One region of the Streptomyces sp. NPDC086147 genome, then DNA from elsewhere that is predicted to be linked to it. Evidence: riboswitches for the same ligand, from Rfam matches in the RefSeq annotation. Region 1 holds a riboswitch; each other region holds the start of a gene.
What was found. A riboswitch is a leader RNA that binds a small molecule or an ion and turns the genes downstream of it on or off. The one in region 1 is predicted to bind cyclic di-AMP.
Positions count from the first base shown of each region.

Region 2: linked by a shared signal. The riboswitch ahead of AB0398_RS08115 (M23 family metallopeptidase) and the one ahead of AB0398_RS11975 (LysM peptidoglycan-binding domain-containing M23 family metallopeptidase) in region 1 are both predicted to bind cyclic di-AMP.
Region 3: linked by a shared signal. The riboswitch ahead of AB0398_RS20605 (transglycosylase family protein) and the one ahead of AB0398_RS11975 (LysM peptidoglycan-binding domain-containing M23 family metallopeptidase) in region 1 are both predicted to bind cyclic di-AMP.

Region 1 is NZ_JBFBJO010000004.1:267,962-275,153, reverse strand. Features, by position in the region: gene AB0398_RS12000 (STM4014 family protein) at 1-285, shown strand, start outside; gene AB0398_RS11995 (STM4013/SEN3800 family hydrolase) at 297-1,118, shown strand; gene AB0398_RS11990 (STM4012 family radical SAM protein) at 1,187-2,530, shown strand; gene AB0398_RS11985 (STM4011 family radical SAM protein) at 2,540-3,400, shown strand; gene AB0398_RS11980 (SGNH/GDSL hydrolase family protein) at 3,387-4,199, opposite strand; gene AB0398_RS11975 (LysM peptidoglycan-binding domain-containing M23 family metallopeptidase) at 4,360-5,331, opposite strand; cyclic di-AMP (ydaO/yuaA leader) riboswitch at 5,335-5,494, opposite strand; gene AB0398_RS11970 (tyrosine-protein phosphatase) at 5,911-6,732, shown strand; gene AB0398_RS11965 (DUF6126 family protein) at 6,757-6,906, opposite strand; gene AB0398_RS11960 (XRE family transcriptional regulator) at 6,953-7,192, opposite strand, start outside.
Region 2 is NZ_JBFBJO010000003.1:19,495-26,686, reverse strand. Features, by position in the region: gene AB0398_RS08135 (rhodanese-like domain-containing protein) at 69-560, shown strand; tRNA gene AB0398_RS08130 (tRNA-Met) at 614-687, shown strand; gene AB0398_RS08125 (MerR family transcriptional regulator) at 802-1,542, shown strand; gene AB0398_RS08120 (PP2C family protein-serine/threonine phosphatase) at 1,759-2,964, shown strand; cyclic di-AMP (ydaO/yuaA leader) riboswitch at 3,241-3,387, shown strand; gene AB0398_RS08115 (M23 family metallopeptidase) at 3,399-4,532, shown strand; gene AB0398_RS08110 (aldo/keto reductase) at 4,632-5,585, shown strand; gene AB0398_RS08105 (PrsW family intramembrane metalloprotease) at 5,671-7,023, opposite strand; gene trmB (tRNA (guanosine(46)-N7)-methyltransferase TrmB) at 7,087-7,192, opposite strand, start outside.
Region 3 is NZ_JBFBJO010000009.1:49,853-57,044, reverse strand. Features, by position in the region: gene AB0398_RS20625 (SurA N-terminal domain-containing protein) at 1-19, shown strand, start outside; gene AB0398_RS20620 (nucleoside triphosphate pyrophosphohydrolase) at 39-998, shown strand; gene AB0398_RS20615 (cytochrome P450) at 1,134-2,501, shown strand; gene AB0398_RS20610 (transglycosylase family protein) at 2,596-3,729, shown strand; cyclic di-AMP (ydaO/yuaA leader) riboswitch at 3,988-4,159, shown strand; gene AB0398_RS20605 (transglycosylase family protein) at 4,163-4,888, shown strand; gene eno (phosphopyruvate hydratase) at 5,211-6,503, shown strand; gene AB0398_RS20595 (septum formation initiator family protein) at 6,606-7,076, shown strand; gene AB0398_RS20590 (DUF501 domain-containing protein) at 7,116-7,192, shown strand, end outside.

The DNA of each region.
Region 1 (7,192 bases):
GCGCGGTGGACGGACGCGCTGGAGGTGTGCGAGCGGGCCGCCGCCGCGTTCCCCGGCACCCGGTGCGTGGGCGTCGACCTGCTGCCCGCGTCCGGCTGGCGCCGCTTCGCCGTGGGCGAGGTCAACGCCTTCGGCGACCTGCTGCCCCGGCTCACGGGCCTGCCCGGCGGCGGGGCCGAGGGCCTCGACACCTACGCGGCCCAGGTGGCCGCGCTGTTCCCCCGTACCGCACACGTCTCACGTACGACGAGAGCCACCCGCACCACAGGAACGAGCACCGCGTGAACCAGCCCGACATGAACGCGATCGTCGGCAGCCACGACCTGCTCCTGGTCACCCTCGACACGCTCCGGTACGACGTGGCCGCCGAGCTGGCGGCCGCGGGCCGCATCCCGAACCTGGCCCGGCACCTGCCCGGCGGCGCCTGGGAGCGGAGGCACGCGCCGGGAAGCTTCACCTACGCCTCCCACCAGGCGATCTTCGCCGGCTTCCTGCCGACCCCGGCCGCGCAGGGACCCCATCCCCGGCTGTTCGCGGCCCGGTTCGCGGGGAGCGAGTCGACGGCCGACGGCACCTGGGTGCACGACACCCCGGACTTCGTCTCCGGCCTCGCGGCCGAGGGGTACCGGACGGTCTGCGTCGGCGGGGTGGGGTTCTTCGACAAGCGGCCGCCGCTCGGCTCCGTGCTCCCCGGGCTCTTCCGGGAGAGCCACTGGGAGCCCTCCTTCGGCGTCGCGTCGCCGACCTCGTTCGAGTCCCAGGTCGAGCGCGCCGAGGAGGTCGTGGCCGGACTCCCCCGCGAGGAGCGGCTCTTCCTCTTCGTCAACGTGTCGGCGCTGCACCAGCCCAACTGGTTCCACCTGCCGGGGGCGACCCGCGAGGCGGGCGACTCCCGGGAGACGCACGCGGCGGCCCTGGAGTACGTCGACCGGCACATCGGGCGGCTCTTCGCCGCGATGGGCTCCCGGCGCCCCTGTTTCGCGATCGTCTGCTCCGACCACGGCACCGCGTACGGGGAGGACGGCTTCACCGGTCACCGGCTCGGCCACGAGGTCGTGTGGACGGTGCCGTACGCGCAGTTCGTCCTGCCGGGCCCGGACGGGGAGGCCGCCGCGTGAGCACCACCGACCACACCCGGGGAGGCCTCCGCGTGAAGACCACCGACCACGCCCCGGGAGGCCACCGCGTGAGCACCCGCACCCCCGCGCCCGCCCCCCGCCCGTACCGCAGCTACGTCTACGCCTACCCGCACAAGACCGCGTACCGGGAGCTGTCCGAGTCCCCGGAGCTCGCCGCGCTCTGGGCCGGGGAGCCGAAGGACGCGCTCTCGCTCTACGCGCACGTGCCGTTCTGCGAGGTCCGCTGCGGCTTCTGCAACCTCTTCACCCGGATCGGCGCGCCCGGCGAGCTGACCACCCGCTACCTGGACGCCCTCGACCGGCAGGCGACCGCCGTGCGCGAGGCGCTCGGGGACGCGGAGCCGGTGCGGTTCGCCACGGCCGCGTTCGGCGGCGGCACGCCCACCTTCCTGACCGCCGCCGAGCTGGAGCGGCTCTGCGACATCGCGGAGCGGCGCATGGGGGCGGACCTGCGGGCGGTGCCGCTGTCCGTGGAGACCTCGCCCGCGACCGCGACCACCGACCGGCTCGCGGTGCTCGCGGAGCGGGGCGCGACCCGGCTCAGCATCGGGGTGCAGAGCTTCGTGGAGGCCGAGGCGCGGGCGGCGGTCCGGCCGCAGCGGCGCGCGGACGTCGAGGCGGCGCTCGGCCGGATCCGGGACACCGGCGTCCCCGTGCTCAACGTCGACCTGATCTACGGGATCGACGGGCAGACCGAGGAGTCCTGGCGCCGCTCCCTGGACGCGGCCCTGGCCTGGCGCCCGGAGGAGCTGTACCTCTATCCGCTGTACGTCCGGCCGCTGACCGGTCTGGGCCGGACGCCCCCGGAGGACGACCGGGAGTGGGACGAGCGGCGGCTGCGGCTCTACCGCCGCGGCCGGGACCACCTCCTGGAGCGCGGCTACGAGCAGGTGTCGATGCGGATGTTCCGGCGGCGGGACGCGGCGCCCCTGGGGCCGGATGACCACGCCTGCCAGACGGACGGGATGATCGGTCTGGGCTGCGGGGCCCGTTCGTACACCTCGGCCCTGCACTACTCCTTCGACTACGCCGTCGACATGCGGGAGATCCGCTCGATCATCGACGCCTACACGGAGACCGGCGACTTCTCGCGCGCCCGGGTGGGCCGGTGGGTCGACGCCGGGGAGGCGCGCCGCCGCCATCTGCTCCAGTCGCTGCTCCAGGCGGAGGGAATGCCGGTCGCCGGGTACGAGGAGCGGTTCGGTTCCTCGCCGTTCGCGGACTTCCCCGAGGAGCTGGGCCGGTTCGAGACGCTCGGCTGGCTGGACGGGGAGTCCCCGGCGGGGCTGCTGCGGCTCTCGCCGGAGGGCCTGGCGCACTCGGACGGGCTCGGCCCGGAGCTGTTCTCCCCTGGGGTGCGGGCCGCGATGGCCGCGTACGAGCCGAAGTAGGGGGCGGCCGTGGACCTGACGCTGCTCTACCGGGGGCCGCTCTCCTCCTGCGACTACGACTGTCCGTACTGCCCCTTCGCCAAGCGCCGGGACAGCCGGGAGCAGTTGCGGGCGGACCGGGCGGCGCTCGAACGGTTCACCGGGTGGGCCGCCGCGCAGACCGGTGACCGGCTGCGGATCCTGTTCACGCCGTGGGGCGAGGGCCTGGTGCGCTCCTGGTACCGGCGGGCGCTCGTCGAGCTGTCGCGGCTGCCGCACGTCGAGCGGGTGGCGATCCAGACCAATCTGAGCTGCCGGACCGACTGGCTGGCGGACGCGGACCCGGAGGCCGTGGCCCTCTGGTGCACGTACCACCCCGGGCAGACGCCGTACGAGCGCTTCCTCGCCAAGTGCCGTGACCTGACGGAGCGGGGCGTGCGGTTCAGCGTGGGCGTGGTGGGGCTCCCGGAGCACCGGGAGCACGCGCGGCGGCTGCGGGACGCGCTGCCGCCGCACGTGTACCTGTGGGTGAACGCGGCCGAGGGGCACGCGTATACCGACGCGGAGGCCGACGGGTGGACGGAGCTCGACCCGCTCTTCCCGTACAGCCGGCATCCGCACCGCTCGGCGGGGCTGCCCTGCCGCACCGGCGAGTCGGTGATCTCGGTGGACGGCGCGGGGACGGTGCGGCGCTGCCACTTCGTCAAGGCCGAACTGGGGAACCTGTACGACGGTTCGTACCGCGCCGCCCTGCGCCCCCGCGCCTGCCCCCTCGCCGTCTGCGACTGCCACATCGGCTACGTCCACCTGGAGACGCTGCCGCTGTACGACGTGTTCGCGGGCGGGGTCCTGGAGCGGATCCCCGCCGCGCCGCCGACTACAGGGGCATGAGGTCGCCGAGGGGCATCAGGTCGGGGCGCTTGGCCTCGACGTGGTCCCCGGAGCTCTCGCCGCGCAGCCGGCGTCCGATCCAGGGCACGAGGTACTCCCGCGCCCACTGGATGTTGTCGCGGCGCACTTCGAGGGAGCCGCGCGGCGGGACCGGCGGCCACACCTGGTCGGGGTCGGCCGGCACCGGCAGGCCGAGGACCTGGGCGGCGCGCAGGGCGACCCGGGTGTGCCCCTCGGGCGAGAGGTGCAGCCGGTCGCCGTCCCAGGCCCGCCTGTCCTGCACGGACTTCAGGGACCACAGGTCGAGGACCGGGCAGCCGTGGCGGTCCGCGATGGCGCGGACGTGCGCGGTGTAGGTGGCGATCTTGCCGCGCAGGTGCCGGAGCACGGGGACGTCGCGGGTGTCGAAGCCGGTGGTGATCATGACGGTCCCGACGGCGGAGGTCAGCTCGGCGACGGCGCGCTCGAAGCGCTCGGCCACGTCGTCCGGGTCGGTGCCGGGGCGGATGATGTCGTTGCCGCCCGCGCAGAAGGTCACCAGGTCGGGGGCGAGTTCCTTCGCCCGGGGGACCTGTTCCGCCACGATCTGGTCGAGGAGGCGCCCGCGTACGGCCAGGTTGGCGTAGCGGAAGGCGTCGTGCTCCGGCAGCTGGTCGGCGAGCAGGACCGCGAAGCGGTCCGCCCAGCCGACGTACGTCCCGTCGGGGCCGGGGTCTCCGACGCCCTCGGTGAAGCTGTCACCGATCGCCGCGTACGACCCGAATGCGTTCTTGTCTCTTGATCTCGAATCGTCTGCCACGGGGTCACATCCTTCCCTTTCGCATGTGACCTACGCGACCGTAAGGAGGGGTTGACGACGGGTGACATATGCCACCGATAAAGATTCGCCCAAGTCGGAACAGGCCGACGGCCCGGCATGCGCGTGCCGGGCCGTCGAAAAGGGTGTCCCCTTCGGCGCGTCAGACGGAGACGCCGTGCTGGCGCAGGTAGGCCAGCGGGTCGACGTCCGAGCCGTAGCTCGGCGTGGTGCGGATCTCGAAGTGCAGGTGCGGGCCGGTGGAGTTGCCGGTGGAGCCGGAGAGGCCGATCTGCTGCCCGCCGCCGACGCTCTGCCCGGCCGAGACCGAGAGGGAGGAGAGGTGGGCGTACTGCGAGTAGTTGCCGTCCGCGTGCTTGATGACGACCTCGTTGCCGTACGAGCCGCTCCAGCCGGCGGAGACGACCGTGCCGGCGCCGACGGCGCGGACGGTGGTGCCGGAGGAGGCGATGAAGTCGACGCCGGTGTGGTAGCCGGAGGACCACATCGAGCCGGAGGCGCGGTACGGGGTGGAGAAGCCGCCGGTGACGGGGGCGACCCAGCCGGAGGAGGAGGCGGTGGAACCGGTGGAGGACGAGGAGCCGGTGGAGCGCTCCGCGGCCTTCGGGGTGGCGGCGGCCGGGGCGGCGGCGCGGCGGTTCTCGCGGGAGGCGCGGGGGGCGTCGTCGCCGTTCTTGCCGGACTCCTGGGCGCTGTGGGTGCTCTTCGGGCCGACGGGGGCGGAGCCCTTGGCGCCGATGGTGAGCTTCATGCCGGGCAGGATGAGGGAGGGGTCCGCGCCGATGGTCCGGCGGTTGTCCTCGTACACCTTCTGCCAGCCGCCCTCCAGGTGGTGGTCGGAGGCGATCTTCGACAGGTAGTCGCCGGAGACGACGGAGTACGTACGGGGGCCGGTCTCGGCGGCGGCCTTCGCGGGGGCGGCCTTCGCCGCGACGACGTGCGCGGTGACGGCGGACTGGACGGAGGCGGGGGCCGGGGCGGCCTGCTCGGCGGCGTGGGCCCCCGTGGCGCCGAGGAGCGGGAGGGCGACGACGGCGCCTCCCGTACCGGCGGCGGCGAAACCGCGGGTGAGGGGGTTGCTCTTGGGACGGCGGTGCTTACCCTTCGCGGGCATGGCGAATCCTCTCCGGCGCCTGCGAGGTGAGCTGTCGGGTTCGGACTGGAGATGCCCGGCCGCGCTTTCGCGCGGCTTCACCCCGAGCCGTCCTGCATCGCGGGACCGGCGTACTTCCTGGGTCCCCCGCTCCTGCCACGCATGGGATGGGTGGAATTCCGGGCGGTGGCAGGATTCGGCGGTCCGTCCGGATTGAGCGTGACGCTAGACGAGCGGGGTCGACGCGAACAAGCCGCTGTTTTGTCCCGGCATTCCGCCCTAGATCGTTCCCCCGGAATTCTGGTCACCCTCCGTGGACGACGATCCTCCGACTCCCTTTTCCCGTACGGAAATCGCGCCGGACTCCCGGCCACGATCCGTCACCTCTATGACCCTGCTCACGCGCCGAATCCCATCTCGCCTGTAAACAGGGCGCGTTATACGCAATGTCCCAATAGGGGCTTGCCATACCCAACACCCCAATTAGGACAGATCACTCATTCCCGTCCGAGGGGGTGCGCCACGCCCCTCCTGTCTGGATGATTGCCCCAGGAACCGATTCGCGTCGGGCATCCGAACACCGACTTTCCAGGAGCATCCGTGACGCAGCAGCTGCCGCAGGTCCCGCCCGTAGAAGCCGACGAGCCCGAGCTGGCGGAGGTCCGCAACTTCCGGGACGTGGGCGGCCTGCCGACGACGGACGGGCGCGCGGTCCGTCCCGGCCGCCTCTTCCGCAGCGGCCACCTCGCCCACGCGACCGAGGACGACGCCGCCTTCCTCGCCGGACTCGGGCTGCACACGGTCTTCGACTTCCGCAACGAGGCCGACCGGCGGATTGAGGGCCCGGACGTCGAGCTGCCCGGCGTGCGGAACGTGAACATACCCCTCAACGACCCGGCCGACGGCAAGGAGTTCTGGAAGCTGGTGCGCGACGGCGACACCGCGCAGCTGCGGGGGATCCTCGGCGACGGCAGGGCGGCGGCCCGGATGTCCGAGTCGTACCGGCGGATGGTGGTCGAGCGGACCGCGGAGCACAGCCGGATCCTGCACTCCATGGCGGAGGAGAGCGTCCCGGCCCTGATGCACTGCGCGGCGGGCAAGGACCGCGCCGGGCTCGCCGTCGCGATCACCCTGCTCGCCGTCGGGGTCGAGCGGACGGCGATCGAGGCCGACTACGTGAAGTCGAACGAGCCGCACCGCCGCTACAAGGTGCGCCGCAGCTCCACCGCCCCGGACGCCATGGGACCCGAGGTGATGGAGCTGCTGGCCCCGCTCTTCGACGCGCGGGCGGAGTACCTGCGGGCCGCCTTCGAGACGATCGAGGCGACCTGGGGCTCGATGGACGCCTACTTCTCCGAAGGCCTCGCGCTGTCCCCGGAGACCCGCGAGCGGCTGCGGGAGCGCCTGCTCACCGAGGCGTAGGGAGCGCGCGGCGCCCGGCCGGCGTCACTTCGCGCCCATCGCGAAGAGCAGGTAGAGGAAGCCGGCGAAGAGGTGACCGGCGACCAGGTAGGCGAAGAGGCGGAGCACCAGCCCCTTGGGGAACTTGCCCTCCCCGCGCTCCTCGCCGGTGACGGATGAAGACTTCTCGGACATATCAACTCTTTCCTGAAGAATCGTCACGGAAGAATCGTTCCGGCTGTCAGCGCCGGTGCGGGGTCCCGTCGCCGAGGCACAGCTCGGCGACGGGGCTCTGCATCAGGGTGTGGACGAAGAGCAGCTCGGCCCCGCCGGGGGTGGCGGCACCGATCCGGTGCGGGGTGAGCGAGTCGAAGTGCGCGCTGTCCCCGGGGTCGAGGACGTGGACCGCCTCGCCGAGCGCGAGCCGCACCCGGCCCTCCAGGACGTGGATCCACTCCTCGCCGGGGTGGACGCGCACGAT
Region 2 (7,192 bases), on a different contig from region 1:
GGTCGAAGGCCACGAGCACCGTGGTTCCCCACTTCAGCGGGGCGCCCTGCGGACCTAATTTGATCACCATGACGACGACACCGCAGGTCAACCCGGTACTCCGCACCCCGCCGGCCTCTCCCGCCGCCGCTGCCGCGTACTTCTCCGCGAGCCTCGCCTTCCACGCCGACGTCTCCGACGTGGCCTCGGTCCTCGCCGCCTTCGCGGCCGGGGGCGCCAACCCCGGCTTCGTCCTGGTCGACACGCGGTCCACGGCCGCCTGGGACCAGGGGCACGTGCCCGGAGCCGTCCACCTACCGACCGCGCTCGTTCCCGAGCGGGCCGAGGATCTGCTCGACCGGTCCGTGCCGGTCGTCACGTACTGCTGGGGCCCCGGCTGCAACGGCGCCACCCGCGCCGCGCTCGCCCTCGCGGAGCGGGGCTTCCAGGTCAAGGAGATGCTCGGCGGCTTCGAGTACTGGGTGCGGGAGGGCTTCGCGTACGAGACCTGGGAGGGGCCCGCGGAGAAGGCCGCGGACCCCCTGACGGCCCCGGTCGGCACCGGCGACTGCGGCTGCTGACGTAAACCGATTTCAGGATTGCCCCGGTCATGCCGTAGAGTCGTGTTCACCGACGCGGGGTGGAGCAGCTCGGTAGCTCGCTGGGCTCATAACCCAGAGGTCGCAGGTTCAAATCCTGTCCCCGCTACTCAGTGGAACGAAGGCCCGGATCCTCTTGGATCCGGGCCTTCGTCGTTCTCCACCCGGACGCGCGGCGCTTCCGGTTGACCTTGACGCAACGTCAAGATCTAGCGTTCTCGCCATGGAGTGGTCGATCCAGGAGATCGCCAAGAAGGCCGGTACCACCAGCCGCACCCTCCGGCACTACGGGGAGCGCGGACTGCTGGAGCCGAGCCGGATCGGTGCGAACGGTTACCGGTACTACGACGAGGCGGCGCTCGTGCGCCTGCAGCGGATCCTGCTGCTGCGCGAGCTGGGGCTCTCGCTGCCCGCCATCGCCGAGGTCCTCGCGGGCCAGCGGGACACATCCGCCGCCCTGCGCACCCACCTCGCCCTCCTGGAGCAGGAGCGCGAGCGCATCGGACGCCGGATCGCGTCGGTGCGGACCACCCTCCACAAGACGGAGAACGGAGAGGAACTCATGGCGGACGAGATGTTCGACGGCTTCGACCACACGCGGTACGAGGAGGAGGTCACCCACCGCTGGGGCCGCGACGCGTACGAGCAGGGCGACCGGTGGTGGCGCTCGCTGGACGAGGAGCAGAGACGGGCCTTCGTCGAGGAGCAGGCCGGCATCGCCCGCGACTTCGGGAAGGCGGCGCGGGACGGCCTGGCCGCCGACAGCGACGAGGTGCAGGCCATCGCGGGGCGCCAGGTCGCGTGGCTGTCGACCACGACGACGCCGACCAAGGAGTACGTGATCGGCCTCGGCCGGATGTACGTCGACGACCCCCGCTTCACCAAGAACTACGACAGGTACGGCGAGGGCACCGCGGTCCTGGTCCGGGACGCGATGGCGGTCTACGCCGAGCGGAACATGTGACCGGAGGGGGTTCCCGGAGGCCCCGGAGATCCCGGTGGCCCCGACGGCTCCAGTGGCTTTCGCGCCCAGGCCCGCACCTGGACCCGTACCCAGCCCCGCACCCCCGTCCGCCGTACGCCGGTCGGCCGTACGGAGTCGCCGTCCGCCGGGGCGGCGGCCACCCTGGAAGGGAGCGGTGCGGGGCCGCGGCCGGGCGGACCGGGCAGGAGAGAACAGGTGGGGCACCCCCTAGGAGCGGCGGGAGGCGGGCGGCGGGGCGGTGAGGGCCGCCCCGGGTACCGGGGGGCCCGGCGGTTCATCCGTGCGCTGCCGCCGCTGATCATCGCGGGCGGCATCCTCTTCGACGTGTCGACCCCCGCCCCGTACACCGCCTCCCCGATGCTCGCCGCCGCCCCGCTGGTCGCCGCGCCCTTCTTCTCCCTGCTCGTCACCCTCCTCACCGGGATCGCCGCCGTCCTGTCCTCGGTCGGCCTCTACCTCTTCAGCGACGACGGCACCCGCGCCCCGGCCGTCGCCGAGACCCTGACCGTGCTCACGGTCTCCGTGCTCGCCCTCCTCATCAACCGGGTGGTGCGCCGCAGCGGCGAACGGCTCGCCTCGGCGCGGGTCATCGCGGAGACCGCGCAGAAGGCGGTGCTGCCGACGCCCGCCGAGCGGATCGGCGGGCTGCGGTGCGCGGCCCGTTATGAGGCGGCGCAGGCGGACGCGTTCATCGGCGGCGACCTGTTCGCCGTGCAGGACACCCCGCACGGGGTGCGGCTCGTGGTCGGGGACGTGCGGGGCAAGGGCATGGACGCGGTCGAGGCCGTCGCCGTCGTCATCGGGGCCTTCCGGGAGGCGGCCGAGCAGGAGCGGACCCTGGAGGGCGTGGCGCAGCGGCTCGAACGGGCGCTGGACCGGGAGGGCACCCGCCGGGACAGCCTCGACGCCGTCGAGGGGTTCACCACCGCCGTCCTGGCCGAGATCCCGCGCTCCGACGGCAGCGGCACCTTCGACGGTTTCGTACGGGTCGTCAACCGCGGGCACCCGTCCCCGCTGATGCTGTACGGGGACGGGCGGGTCGAGCCGGTCGACCCGAGCCGGCCGGCGCTGCCCCTCGGCATGGGGGACCTCGCGTCGTGGCCGGACCGGGCCGAGGCGCGGCCGTACCCGCCGGGCACGACGCTGCTCTTCTACACCGACGGCCTCTCGGAGGCGCGGAACGCGCAGGGCGTCTTCTACGACCCGGCGGAGCGGCTGGCCGGGCGGATCTTCCCCGGGCCCGAGGAGATGCTCGACGCGCTCGTGGACGACGTACGGCTCCACACGGGCGGCGGGGCGACGGACGACATGGCGCTGCTCGCGCTGAACCGCCCGACGGCGGGGCAGCCGGAGCGGCGCCGGACGATGCCGGTGGTGCCGCCGGGCGGACCCCGGCACTGACCCGCCGGGCGGACCCCGATACCGACCCGCCGGGCAGGCCCCGGCGGCCCGTCACCAGGGGTAGCCGAGAGGTCTCCCTGCGATAACAATTGATGCACCGTCAGGTTGCGGAGGTTTTGCCGTTCGGGAGATCCGCCTTGCTGAAGGGGGATCAAACGGGGCGAATCCCTACCGATCGAATGAACGATCACGGGGGACAGCTTGGAATCGGGACCCCCTGTCTATTAACGTTCGATAACGCAGCGCGGTCGTCCCAGCCGTCGTAAGAGACGGCGCCGTGCGCACGCGCCGAATCCCGAAAGGGAACCGGGGAACCACCATTTGGGGTGAATCGAGCCCTTCGCACTCGTGCGACCGGGCCCGTAGGAGACCTTCCTGCTCCGAACCCGTCAGCTAACCCGGTAGGCGAGAAGGAAGGAAAGGAGCGCGCCTCCGTGGCGTCCAACACCCCTGCCCCCGAAGCCCCCTTCGATGCCTTCGGCGGCGGTGCGGCTCCCTCCGCTCCGAACACCGAGTGGAACCCCACCGAGGACTCCCTCCGCGACCGGAACCGCTCCGGCGGCCGGCACCGGGTCGTCAAGCAGCGCTCCAACTTCGCCCGTTCCTCCACCGTCCTCGGCGTCGGCGTCATCGCGGCCGTCGGCGCGGGCGGCCTCGCCACCGCGCAGGAGAAGCCGCCGGTGGCGATATCGCTCCCGGACCTTCCCGACCTCAACCTGCCCGATGCCCACGACCTCCCCGGCGTCGGCGCGCTCCTGCCCGGCGCGGAGGAGCGGGAGACGGTCCCTGCGGACCGCGCCAACCCGAACCCGCTGACCTCCGCCGCGTACACCACCGAGGCCGGCGAGCGGGCCTCGCGGACCGGGCAGGTCACGCGGGCGAGCCTGTCGACGGCGGACGCCCCGGGCGCCGCCGACGCGGGCGAGGCCCTGCGCGCCCGCATCCTCCAGCAGGCCGAGCAGCAGCAGGCCTCCGCCGACGCCGCCGAGAAGGCCGCGGCGGAGAAGGCGGCGGTGGAGAAGGCCGCGTCCGAGGCGCGGGCCAAGGCCGACGCGGCGGAGAAGGCGGCCGCCGAGGCGAAGGCGAAGGCCGAGGCGGAGGCCAAGGCCAAGGCGGAGGCGGAAGCCAGGGCGAAGGCCGAGGCCGAGCGCCTCGCCAAGCTCGCCGCCAGCTACTCGATGCCCCTCTCCTCGTACTCCCTCACCGCCACCTACATGCAGTCCGGCTCGATGTGGTCCTCCGGCTACCACACCGGCCTCGACTTCGCGGCCCCCACCGGCACCCCGCTCAAGGCGGTCCACGGTGCCACGGTCAAGTCGGCGGGCTGGTCCGGCTCCTACGGCTACCGGATCGTCCTGGAGCTGGAGGACGGCACCGAGGTCTGGTACTGCCACCTCTCCTCCATGACGGTCAGCGCCGGCCAGACCGTCGGCACCGGCGAGACGATCGGCCGCGTCGGCGCCACCGGCAACGTCTCCGGCGCCCACCTCCACCTGGAGATCCACCCCGGCGGCGGCGACGGCGTCGACCCGGCGGCGTGGCTGCGCTCCAAGGGCCTGACGGTCTGACCCCCCCAGGGCCCCTTCCGGGGCTCTCCCTAGGCCCTTCCGGGGTCCGCGCGGGCCCCGCGCGGAATAGGCCCGGCGGCGGAGACCGTTGATCACCTCATGACCTCTCTCCGTACGCTGGGCACGTCCGACCTGCACGTCTTCCCGCTCGCCCTCGGCGGCAACGTCTTCGGCTGGACCGCCGACGAGGCGCAGTCCTTCGCCGTCCTCGACGCCTACACCGCCGCCGGCGGCAACTTCGTCGACTCCGCCGACGTCTACTCGGCCTGGGCCGAGGGCAACGAGGGCGGCGAGTCCGAGACCGTCATCGGCCGCTGGCTCGCCTCCCGCGGCAACCGCGACGACGTCGTCGTCGCCACCAAGGCCGGCGCCCACCCCCGGTTCAAGGGGCTCTCCGCCCCCACGATCAAGGCCGCCGCCGAGGAGTCCCTGCGCCGTCTCGGCACCGACCGCATCGACCTGTACTACACCCACTTCGACGACGAGTCCGTGCCCGTCGAGGAGATCGTCACCGCCCTCGACCAGCTGGTGCGGGAGGGCAAGGTGCGGGCCGTCGCCGCCTCCAACATCTCCCCGGAGCGGCTCCGGGCCTCCCTCGACTTCGCCGAGGCCGAGGGCCTCGCCCGCTACGTGGCCCTCCAGCCGCACTACAACCTGGTCTCCCGCGACACCTACGAGGGCCCGCTCCTGGAGACCGCCGAGCGGGCGGGGCTCGCCGCCGTCCCGTACTACGGCCTCGCCTCCGGCTTCCTCACCGGCAAGTACCGCCCCGGCACCGCCGTCGACAGCGCCCGCGCCGCCGGGGCCGGCAAGCACCTCGACACCGAGCGGGGCCGGGCCGTGCTCTCCGCGCTCGACGCGGTCGCCGGGGCGCACGGCGCCGAGCCCGCCAGCGTCGCCCTCGCCTGGCTCGCCTCCCGGCCGACGGTCGTCGCGCCGATCGCCTCGGCCCGTACGGTCGAGCAGCTCCCGGCCCTGGTCGCCTCGGCCGACCTGGAGCTCACGGAGGAGGAGCTGAAGCTCCTGACCGAGGCGTCGGCGATCCAGGGCTGACCGTGAGCCGGGGCCGACCGCGAGCCGGGACTGACCGAGAGCCGGGGCCGACCGAGAGCCGGGCCCCGATCCGCCGGAAGAGGACCTAACCGCGGTACGGGTTGTAGCCGCCGTAGTCCAGGTACTGCGGCGGCGTCCACGCCCGGCCCGTCGCCCGGGCCGCGTACGTCAGCGCGGGCGAGGCGACCGCCCTGCGCTGCCACAGGTGGTGCAGCAGCTCCTGCTCGCGGGCCGCGAAGTCGGGCCCGGCGGTGCCGCGCCGGGCCCGGTCCCGCAGGAACGCCAGGGTCGTCGCGAAGGTCTCGTACTCGCCGACGGTCCGCGCGCCCCGCTTGCCGTATGTCCGGGCGGCGTAGGCGCGGGCGAGTTCGCGGGCCCGCATGGAGGAGAGCGCGAGCGGCTCGTCGGGGGAGAGCCAGCCGGCCGCCGCGTACGCCGGGAGCTCGCCGGAGACCGTGCGCAGCTCCCGCTGCCGGCTCCACACCGCGAGCCAGGTCAGCAGGCCGAAGGCCGGCATCATGAGCGCCCCGTACACCGCGTAGAAGGCCCAGGGGCCGCCGAAGGTTGCCGAGCCGTTCCAGGCGGCGTGCATGCCCATGGCGAGCAGCAGTCCGGCGAGCGGAAGGAGCACCTTCCGCAGCCGCTTCCCGCGCGGGGCGAGCGCGGCGAAGCCGAAGCCGAGGCCGGTGAGCACGGTGAACAGCGGGTGCGCGAACGGCGACATCACGACCCGTACGAAGAAGGTCCCGGCGGTCACCATGCCGATGCCGGTGGCGCCGACCTCCTGGTCCTCGCCGAAGGCGTTGCCGAGGTAGAGGATGTTCTCGGTGAAGGCGAAGCCGGTCGCGGTGAAGCCGGCGAACACCACCCCGTCGACGAGCCCGCCGAAGTGCCGACGGCGGAAGAGGAAGAGCAGCAGGATCGCGGCGGCCTTGGCACTCTCCTCCACCACCGGGGCGATCACGGTGGCGCCGAGGTGGTCGGCGGAGTCCGGGTCGGCGGTCGCCGTGGCGATCCAGCGGACCGCGAAGGAGTTCGCCAGGATCGCGACGAGCGCGGCGGCGAAGGCGCCCCACGCGAAGGCGAAGAGCAGGTTCTTCCACGGCCCCGGATCGACCCGGTCGAGCCAGCGGAACGCCGCCATGAGCAGCGGTACGGGGAGCACGGCGAGGGCCAGGCCGACGAGGAAGCCCTGCGTGCCCGTCTGCTCGCGGACCATCGCGAGGATGACCAGCGCGCAGATCGCGAGCACGGTGACCAGGCATATCGCCCGGACCAGCCGGCTGCGCCAGAAGGCCCGGCGCGGCCGGTAGCGCCATTGGGACCGGTCGGCGGCGGCGGGGAAGGCCGGTTCTTCGGTGTCCCGGTGGGGGACGGGAACGGCTTCGGGCCCGGGTCCGTGCCCGGGTCCGGCTGCGGCGGGGGCGGGGTTCGACACGTGAGCGACCCTAACGACCGGCACGGACAGGGGCGACGCACTTACGGGCCGCCCGCGTTCCTCTCACTTCCGCCGGAAGAGGAGGTCGTGCACGACGTGTCCCTTGTCGAGCCCCTGGCCCTCGAAGCGGGTGAGGGGCCGGAAGCCGGGGCGGGGCGCGTAGCCGCCG
Region 3 (7,192 bases), on a different contig from region 1:
CGCTCCGGCCGGTGCCTGAGGCCGGGTAGGTTCGGGGGGTGACTTCCGAAAGCCCCGGCCGCGTCGTCCTGCTCACCGCCAGCCACCGCGTGGCCCCCGGACTCCTGTCCTGGCCCGCGTGGCAGGCGCTGCGCTCCGCGGACCGGGTGCTCTGCCCCGACGAGCACCACCCCCAGCTGCCGTACCTGCGGGAGGCGGGCGTCGCCGTCGAGCACGCCCTGCCCACCGCCGAGGAGCTGGTCGGGGCCTGCGCCGGGGGCCGCACGGTCCTGCTCCTCGCCTCCGGCGAGGGCGACCGGCGCCTCACCGACGGCCTCGCCCGGCTCGCCGGCTCCGGCCGGGTCGCCATGCCGGAGCTCGAACTGCTGCCGGGCTCGTACGACCTGCCCGGCGCCCGCCTCCTCGACCTCGTCCAGGTCATGGACCGGGTCCGGCGCGAGTGCCCCTGGACCTCGGCGCAGACACACGAGGGGCTCGTGAAGTACGCCATCGAGGAGGCGTACGAGCTGGTCGAGGCGATCGAGGACGAGGACCGGACCGCGCTCCGGGAGGAGCTGGGCGACGTCCTGCTCCAGGTCGTCTTCCACGCCCGGATCGCCGAGGAGGACCCTGAGGAGCCGTTCTCCGTGGACGACGTGGCCGGGACCCTGGTCGAGAAGCTGATCCACCGCCACCCGCACGTCTTCGGGGACGCGACCGCCGAGACCCCCGAGGACGTCCACGCGCACTGGCAGCGGACCAAGGCGGTCGAGAAGCGGCGGGAGTCCGTCACCGACGGCGTGCCGCTCGGACAGCCCGGCCTCGCGCTCGCCGCGAAGCTGGCGGGCCGGGTGCGCGCGGCCGGCCTCGACGTGCCCGTCCCGGCGGACGGGGGCGTCGGCTACGAGCTGCTCGCCCTCGCGGCCCGCGCGGAGGCGGCGGGCGTCGACCCGGAGACGGCGCTGCGGGCCGCGGCCCGGACGTACCGGGACGCGATCCGGGCGGCGGAGGGGCTGTGAGGCCGTAGCGCCGTACGAGGGGGAGGGACCGCGAGGCCGTAGCGCCGTACAAGGGGAGGGCCGTCCCGGCCGGGGCGCGCGGGCCGTCCCGTACGGGCCGCCGGGGCGCACGGGGGCGCGCTGTACGGTCGGGGGGTGAGTGACAGCACCGCCCCGGACCCCGAGCCGCACCCCGCACCGACCTCCTGCCCGGCCTCCGGGGCGGCCCCGGCCCCCGACGCGGCCCCCGCCCCCGGCAGGGGCTCCGCGCCCGAGCTCTTCACCTGGGAGTTCGCCACCGATCCGTACCCCGCCTACGCCTGGCTGCGGGAGCACGCGCCCGTGCACCGGACGACGCTGCCCAGCGGGGTCGAGGCCTGGCTCGTGACGCGGTACGCGGACGCCCGGCAGGCCCTCGCGGACCAGCGGCTGTCCAAGAACCCGGCGCACCACGACGAGTCCCCGCACGCCAAGGGCAAGACGGGCATTCCGGGTGAGCGCAAGGCCGAGCTGATGACCCACCTGCTCAACATCGACCCGCCCGACCACACCCGGCTGCGGCGGCTCGTGTCGAAGGCCTTCACCCCGCGCCGGGTCGCCGAGTTCGCCCCGCGCGTCCAGGAGTTGACCGACCGCCTCATCGACGGCTTCGTGGCGAGGGGGAGCGCCGACCTCATCCACGAGTTCGCCTTTCCGCTCCCCATCTACGCCATCTGCGACCTGCTCGGCGTGCCCGAGGAGGACCAGGACGACTTCCGCGACTGGGCCGGGATGATGATCCGGCACGGCGGGGGCCCGCGCGGCGGGGTCGCGCGGTCGGTGAAGAAGATGCGCGGCTACCTCGCCGAGCTGATCCACCGCAAGCGCGAGGCGCCGGGCGACGACCTGATCTCGGGGCTCATCAAGGCCTCCGACCACGGCGAGCACCTCACCGAGAACGAGGTCGCCGCCATGGCCTTCATTCTTCTCTTCGCGGGCTTCGAGACCACGGTCAACCTGATCGGGAACGGCCTGTACGCCCTGCTCCGCAATCCCGGACAGAGGGGACTCCTCCAGGCCTCCCTCGCCGCCGGCGAGACCGCGCTCCTGGAGACCGGGATCGAGGAGCTGCTGCGGTACGACGGGCCCGTGGAGATGGCCACCTGGCGGTACGCCACGCGGGCGCTGACCATCGGCGGGCAGGAGATCCCGGCGGGCGACCCGGTGCTCGTGGTGCTCGCCGCCGCCGACCGGGATCCGGAGCGGTTCGACGGGCCCGACGTGCTCGACCTCGCCCGGCGCGACAACCAGCACCTCGGGTACGGCCACGGCATCCACTACTGCCTCGGCGCGCCCCTCGCCCGCCTCGAAGGACAGGTCGCGCTCGCCACCCTGCTGACCCGTCTGCCGGACCTGCGGCTCGCCGCCGATCCGGCCGAACTGCGGTGGCGCGGAGGGCTCATCATGCGCGGTTTGCGCACGCTTCCGGTGGAGTTCTCCCCGTCCGTACCCCTCTCGCACACTGACGGACCGTCAGAAATGTGATCTTCATGTGATCGGGTGGCCATCGACTTGTGACGAGCGTTCGAATGCCGCTACGTTTCGCCGCAGTCTCAGCCGTCACGCGAAAGGCGTACCTATGCGTTCCGGGAACGGACGACACCGTCGCCCCCGTCAGGCCCCCGCCCTCGTCGTCGCCGCGGGCGTGACCGGATCCGCCATGGCGCTGCCCCTGCTCGCCACCGGATCCGCGTCCGCCGCCGACGCCGCCACGTGGGACCGCGTCGCCGAGTGCGAGTCCGGCGGCCAGTGGACCGCCAACTTCGGGAACGGGATGTACGGCGGCCTCCAGTTCACCCAGGGCGACTGGGAGCGCCACGGCGGCCTGGCGTACGCGCCCAGCGCCGACCTGGCCAGCCGCGCCCAGCAGATCGCCGTGGCCGAGAAGGCCCTCGCCAAGGGCAGCGACGCCTGGGCGACCTGCGCGCCGATCGCCGGCCTGGCGAACGACGGGAAGCCCACCGGGGTCGACCCGGGCCCGGCCACCGCTCCGGCGCCCTCCGTGGCGCCCGTCCCCGAGTCGAACTGGAACTCGGGCTCGCCGGACGTCTCCGGGACCGCGCCGTCCACCGCGACGCCGGAGTCCCCCGCCACGCCGTCCGCCCCCGCCACGTCCACGGCGCCGGCCGCGCCGACGGCTCCCGCCGTCCCGGCGGGCCCGACCGCGCCGACCGCCCCCGCCACGCCGTCCGCGCCGTCCGGGTCGACCGGGTCGACGGATCCGGCGGATCCGACGCTCCCGGCCGACCCGACGCTCCCGGTGGACCCGACGGCTCCCGTCGCCCCCGAGGAGTCCGTGACGCCCGGCACGCCCGTGACGCCCGGTGTTCCGGGAGACGGGGGAGCGTCGGCCACGCCCGGTACGGGCAAGCACCGGGGCGAGGCCGCCCCGGAGGAAACCGACAAGCCGGACAGCTTCGCCGAAGCCGGTAGACATGCCTCGGACAAGGACAAGTCTTCCGAAGGGTCCGAATCGCTCCCCGTCGCTGACGAAGCGAAGAATGCGGACACAACGGACAGTCAGGGCTCTTCGGGTGAATACGTCGTGCGTCCGGGTGACAGCCTTTCGGGTATCGCCCAGGCGAACGAACTGCCCGGAGGCTGGACCGCCCTCTACGACGCCAACAAGCGGACCGTGGGCATCGATCCGGACCTCATCCTCCCTGGTCAGAACCTCGATCTGACGGCGGGTCCGACCTCGGTGGAGGGGTAGTTCGCGGGCGTATGTCCGGTTCTGGACGAGTGAGACATGGGTCTCTTTGTCCCAACTGGCGTGTCGCGCCCGCAAACTCCGCTTCCGTCACCTCCTACCTGCGCAAACAGTCCCCTCCGAAGGGCAAGAAGAGGCGAAATTCGTCGTATGAGCCTCTTTGAACTTCGGGGGGTTCTGTGTCTACGGTCATCACCGCTCGCCACCGCGGGCCCCGTCGACCGAAACGCCGAATCCTGCCGTCGGTCGATGGGAACAGTCGTCGCGCAAGCGCCGAAGGCAGGAGCGGGGGACCCAAGGTAAGTGCCGGCCCCGGCCGTCGAGAGACGGCCGACGACCGGCTTGGGGTGAAGTCGCGTGCTAGGACACGCGGCCGGGCAACTCTTCGGCCCGAACCCGACAGCTCACCTCGCAGGCGTCGGTGAGGAGAATCCCCATGCTGTTTTCCACCAAGGGCAAACACCGCCGTCCCTCCAAGGCCACCCAGATCGCCGCGCTCGTCGGCGTCACCGGTGTCGCCGTCGCCGCCCCGCTGATGACCGCGGGCGCCGCCTCGGCCGCCACCTCCTCCGAGTGGGACCGCGTCGCCCAGTGCGAGTCCGGCGGCAACTGGTCCATCAACACCGGCAACGGCTACTACGGCGGCCTCCAGTTCTCGGCCTCCACCTGGGCCGCGTACGGCGGCACCGCCTACGCCTCGACCGCCGACCAGGCGTCGAAGTCCCAGCAGATCGCCGTCGCCGAGAAGGTCCTCGCGGGCCAGGGCAAGGGTGCCTGGCCGAGCTGCGGCGTGGGCCTCTCCGGCGCCTCCTACGACGGCGGCTCCGCCGAGAGCGCGCAGGAGCAGCCGAAGCCGAAGAAGAAGCAGAAGAAGCAGCGCACGGCCGAGCAGCCGACCACCCGCAGCGAGCAGCGCCAGGCCCCGAAGCAGGAGCGCCAGTCCGCTCCGGGGGCCGAGGCCGGGAAGACCGTCACCACCCCGACCGGCGAGACGGTCGAGAAGGGCGACGGCGAGTACAAGGTCGTGACCGGCGACACCCTCAGCAAGATCGCCGAGGCGCAGGGCGTCGAGGGCGGCTGGGCCGAGATCTTCGAGCTCAACAAGGACATCGTCGACGACGCCGACCTGATCTACCCGGGCCAGCAGCTCCACCTGAAGTGAGCCCGGCGGGTCGCGTGAGTCCGGCGGCTCACGCGTCCCCCACGACCCTCCCGCGGTGACCCACCCCGGTCCGGCGCGCCCGTCCCCCGTGCGCGCCGGACCGGGGTTCCGTCTTTCACCGGCCTCCCGGGGCCCACCTGATGGTTACCGTCCAGTAGATCTGGGGCCTTTCGCCCCGCTGTGCGTGCCCTTGGGTCCTTTTTCGTCCCAGGGGGCGGGCGCCCGGCCGGTCGGAGCCTCCGGGGCGGTTAGGCTCTTGTCGCAAGGCCAAGCGACCCCGCATCGACCTTGCGTCACATCCAGCGTCACATCCCAGAAGGAGATGCTCGTGCCGTCCATCGACGTCGTCGTAGCCCGGGAAATCCTGGACTCCCGAGGCAACCCCACGGTCGAGGTCGAGGTCGGCCTCGACGACGGCAGCACCGGCCGTGCTGCCGTTCCGTCCGGCGCCTCCACCGGTGCGTTCGAGGCCCTGGAGCTCCGCGACGGTGACCCCAACCGTTACCAGGGCAAGGGTGTCGAGAAGGCCGTCCTCGCCGTCATCGAGCAGATCGGCCCGGAGCTCGTCGGCTACGACGCCACCGAGCAGCGCCTGATCGACCAGGCCATGTTCGACCTGGACGCCACCCCGGACAAGTCCTCGCTCGGCGCCAACGCCATCCTCGGCGTCTCCCTCGCCGTCGCGCACGCCGCCTCCGAGGCCAGCGACCTCCCGCTCTTCCGCTACCTGGGCGGCCCGAACGCGCACCTGCTGCCCGTTCCGATGATGAACATCCTCAACGGCGGGTCGCACGCCGACTCCAACGTGGACATCCAGGAGTTCATGATCGCCCCGATCGGCGCGGAGTCCTTCTCCGAGGCCCTCCGCTGGGGCACCGAGGTCTACCACACCCTCAAGTCCGTCCTGAAGTCCAAGGGCCTCTCCACCGGCCTCGGCGACGAGGGCGGCTTCGCCCCGAACCTCGGCTCCAACCGCGAGGCGCTCGACCTCATCCTGGAGGCGATCAAGCAGGCCGGCTACGTGCCCGGCAAGGACATCGCGCTCGCGCTCGACGTCGCCGCCTCCGAGTTCTACAAGGACGGCTCGTACGAGTTCGAGGGCAAGTCCCGCTCGGCCGCCGAGATGACCGAGTACTACGAGGAGCTCGTCTCCGCGTACCCGCTGGTCTCCATCGAGGACCCGCTGTTCGAGGACGACTGGGCCGGCTGGAACGTCATCACCGAGAAGCTCGGCGAGAAGGTCCAGCTCGTCGGCGACGACCTGTTCGTCACCAACCCGGAGCGCCTGGCCCGGGGCATCGAGGAGAAGTCCGCGAACGCCCTGCTGGTCAAGGTCAACCAGATCGGCTCGCTGACCGAGACCCTCGACGCGGTCGAGCTGGCCCAGCGCAGCGGCTTCAAGTGCATGATGTCCCACCGCTCCGGCGAGACCGAGGACGTCACCATCGCCGACCTGGCCGTCGCCACCAACTGCGGCCAGATCAAGACCGGCGCCCCGGCCCGCTCCGAGCGCGTCGCCAAGTACAACCAGCTGCTGCGCATCGAGGAGATCCTCGACGACGCCGCGGTGTACGCCGGCCGCAGCGCCTTCCCGCGGTTTCGCACCGCGAACTGATCGGCACGGCAAGGGCTGACACCCGCTCTCATCCGTACGTCCCCGTACTCGGTCCCGTACCGTGTGCGGGGACGTCCGCGTGAACAGGGGAGGCGACACGACATGGCCGTGAAGGACCGGGACCGGTTCTCGACCGCGACCCGGCTCAGGCTGCTCGGCGAGCAGACCGCCGCCCGTGTCTACCGCTCCCAGACCCGCCGTCAGGCCCGCCGCTCCCGGCTCACCGGCCGCGCGGCCTTCCTCGCGCTCGTCGTCTGCTCCCTGGTGGTGGCCCTCGCCTATCCCATGCGGAGCTACGTCTCCCAGCAGGGCGAGATCGCCGAGCAGGAGCGCAGGGCCGCCGAGGCGGCCCGGCGGGTGCAGGAGCTGAGGGACGAGAAGGCCCGCCTCCAGGACCCGGCCTACGTCCGCCGCCTCGCCCGCGAGCACCTGCACTACGTGCTCCCCGGCGAGACCGGCTTCACCGTGAACGACCCCGGCGCGGAGCAGCGGCCCCGCGCCGACCAGGGAGCGGCGGACCGCCCCTGGTACGACAACCTCTGGGACGGCGTGGACAACGCCGACCGCCGCTGACCTCCCGTACGACCGACGACCTAGGCACCCAAGGCAGACATGCAAACGCCCCCTCCGAAGACCGAACGCACCGAGCCCACCGAGGCGGACGTCGCCGCCTTCGAGCTCCAGCTCGG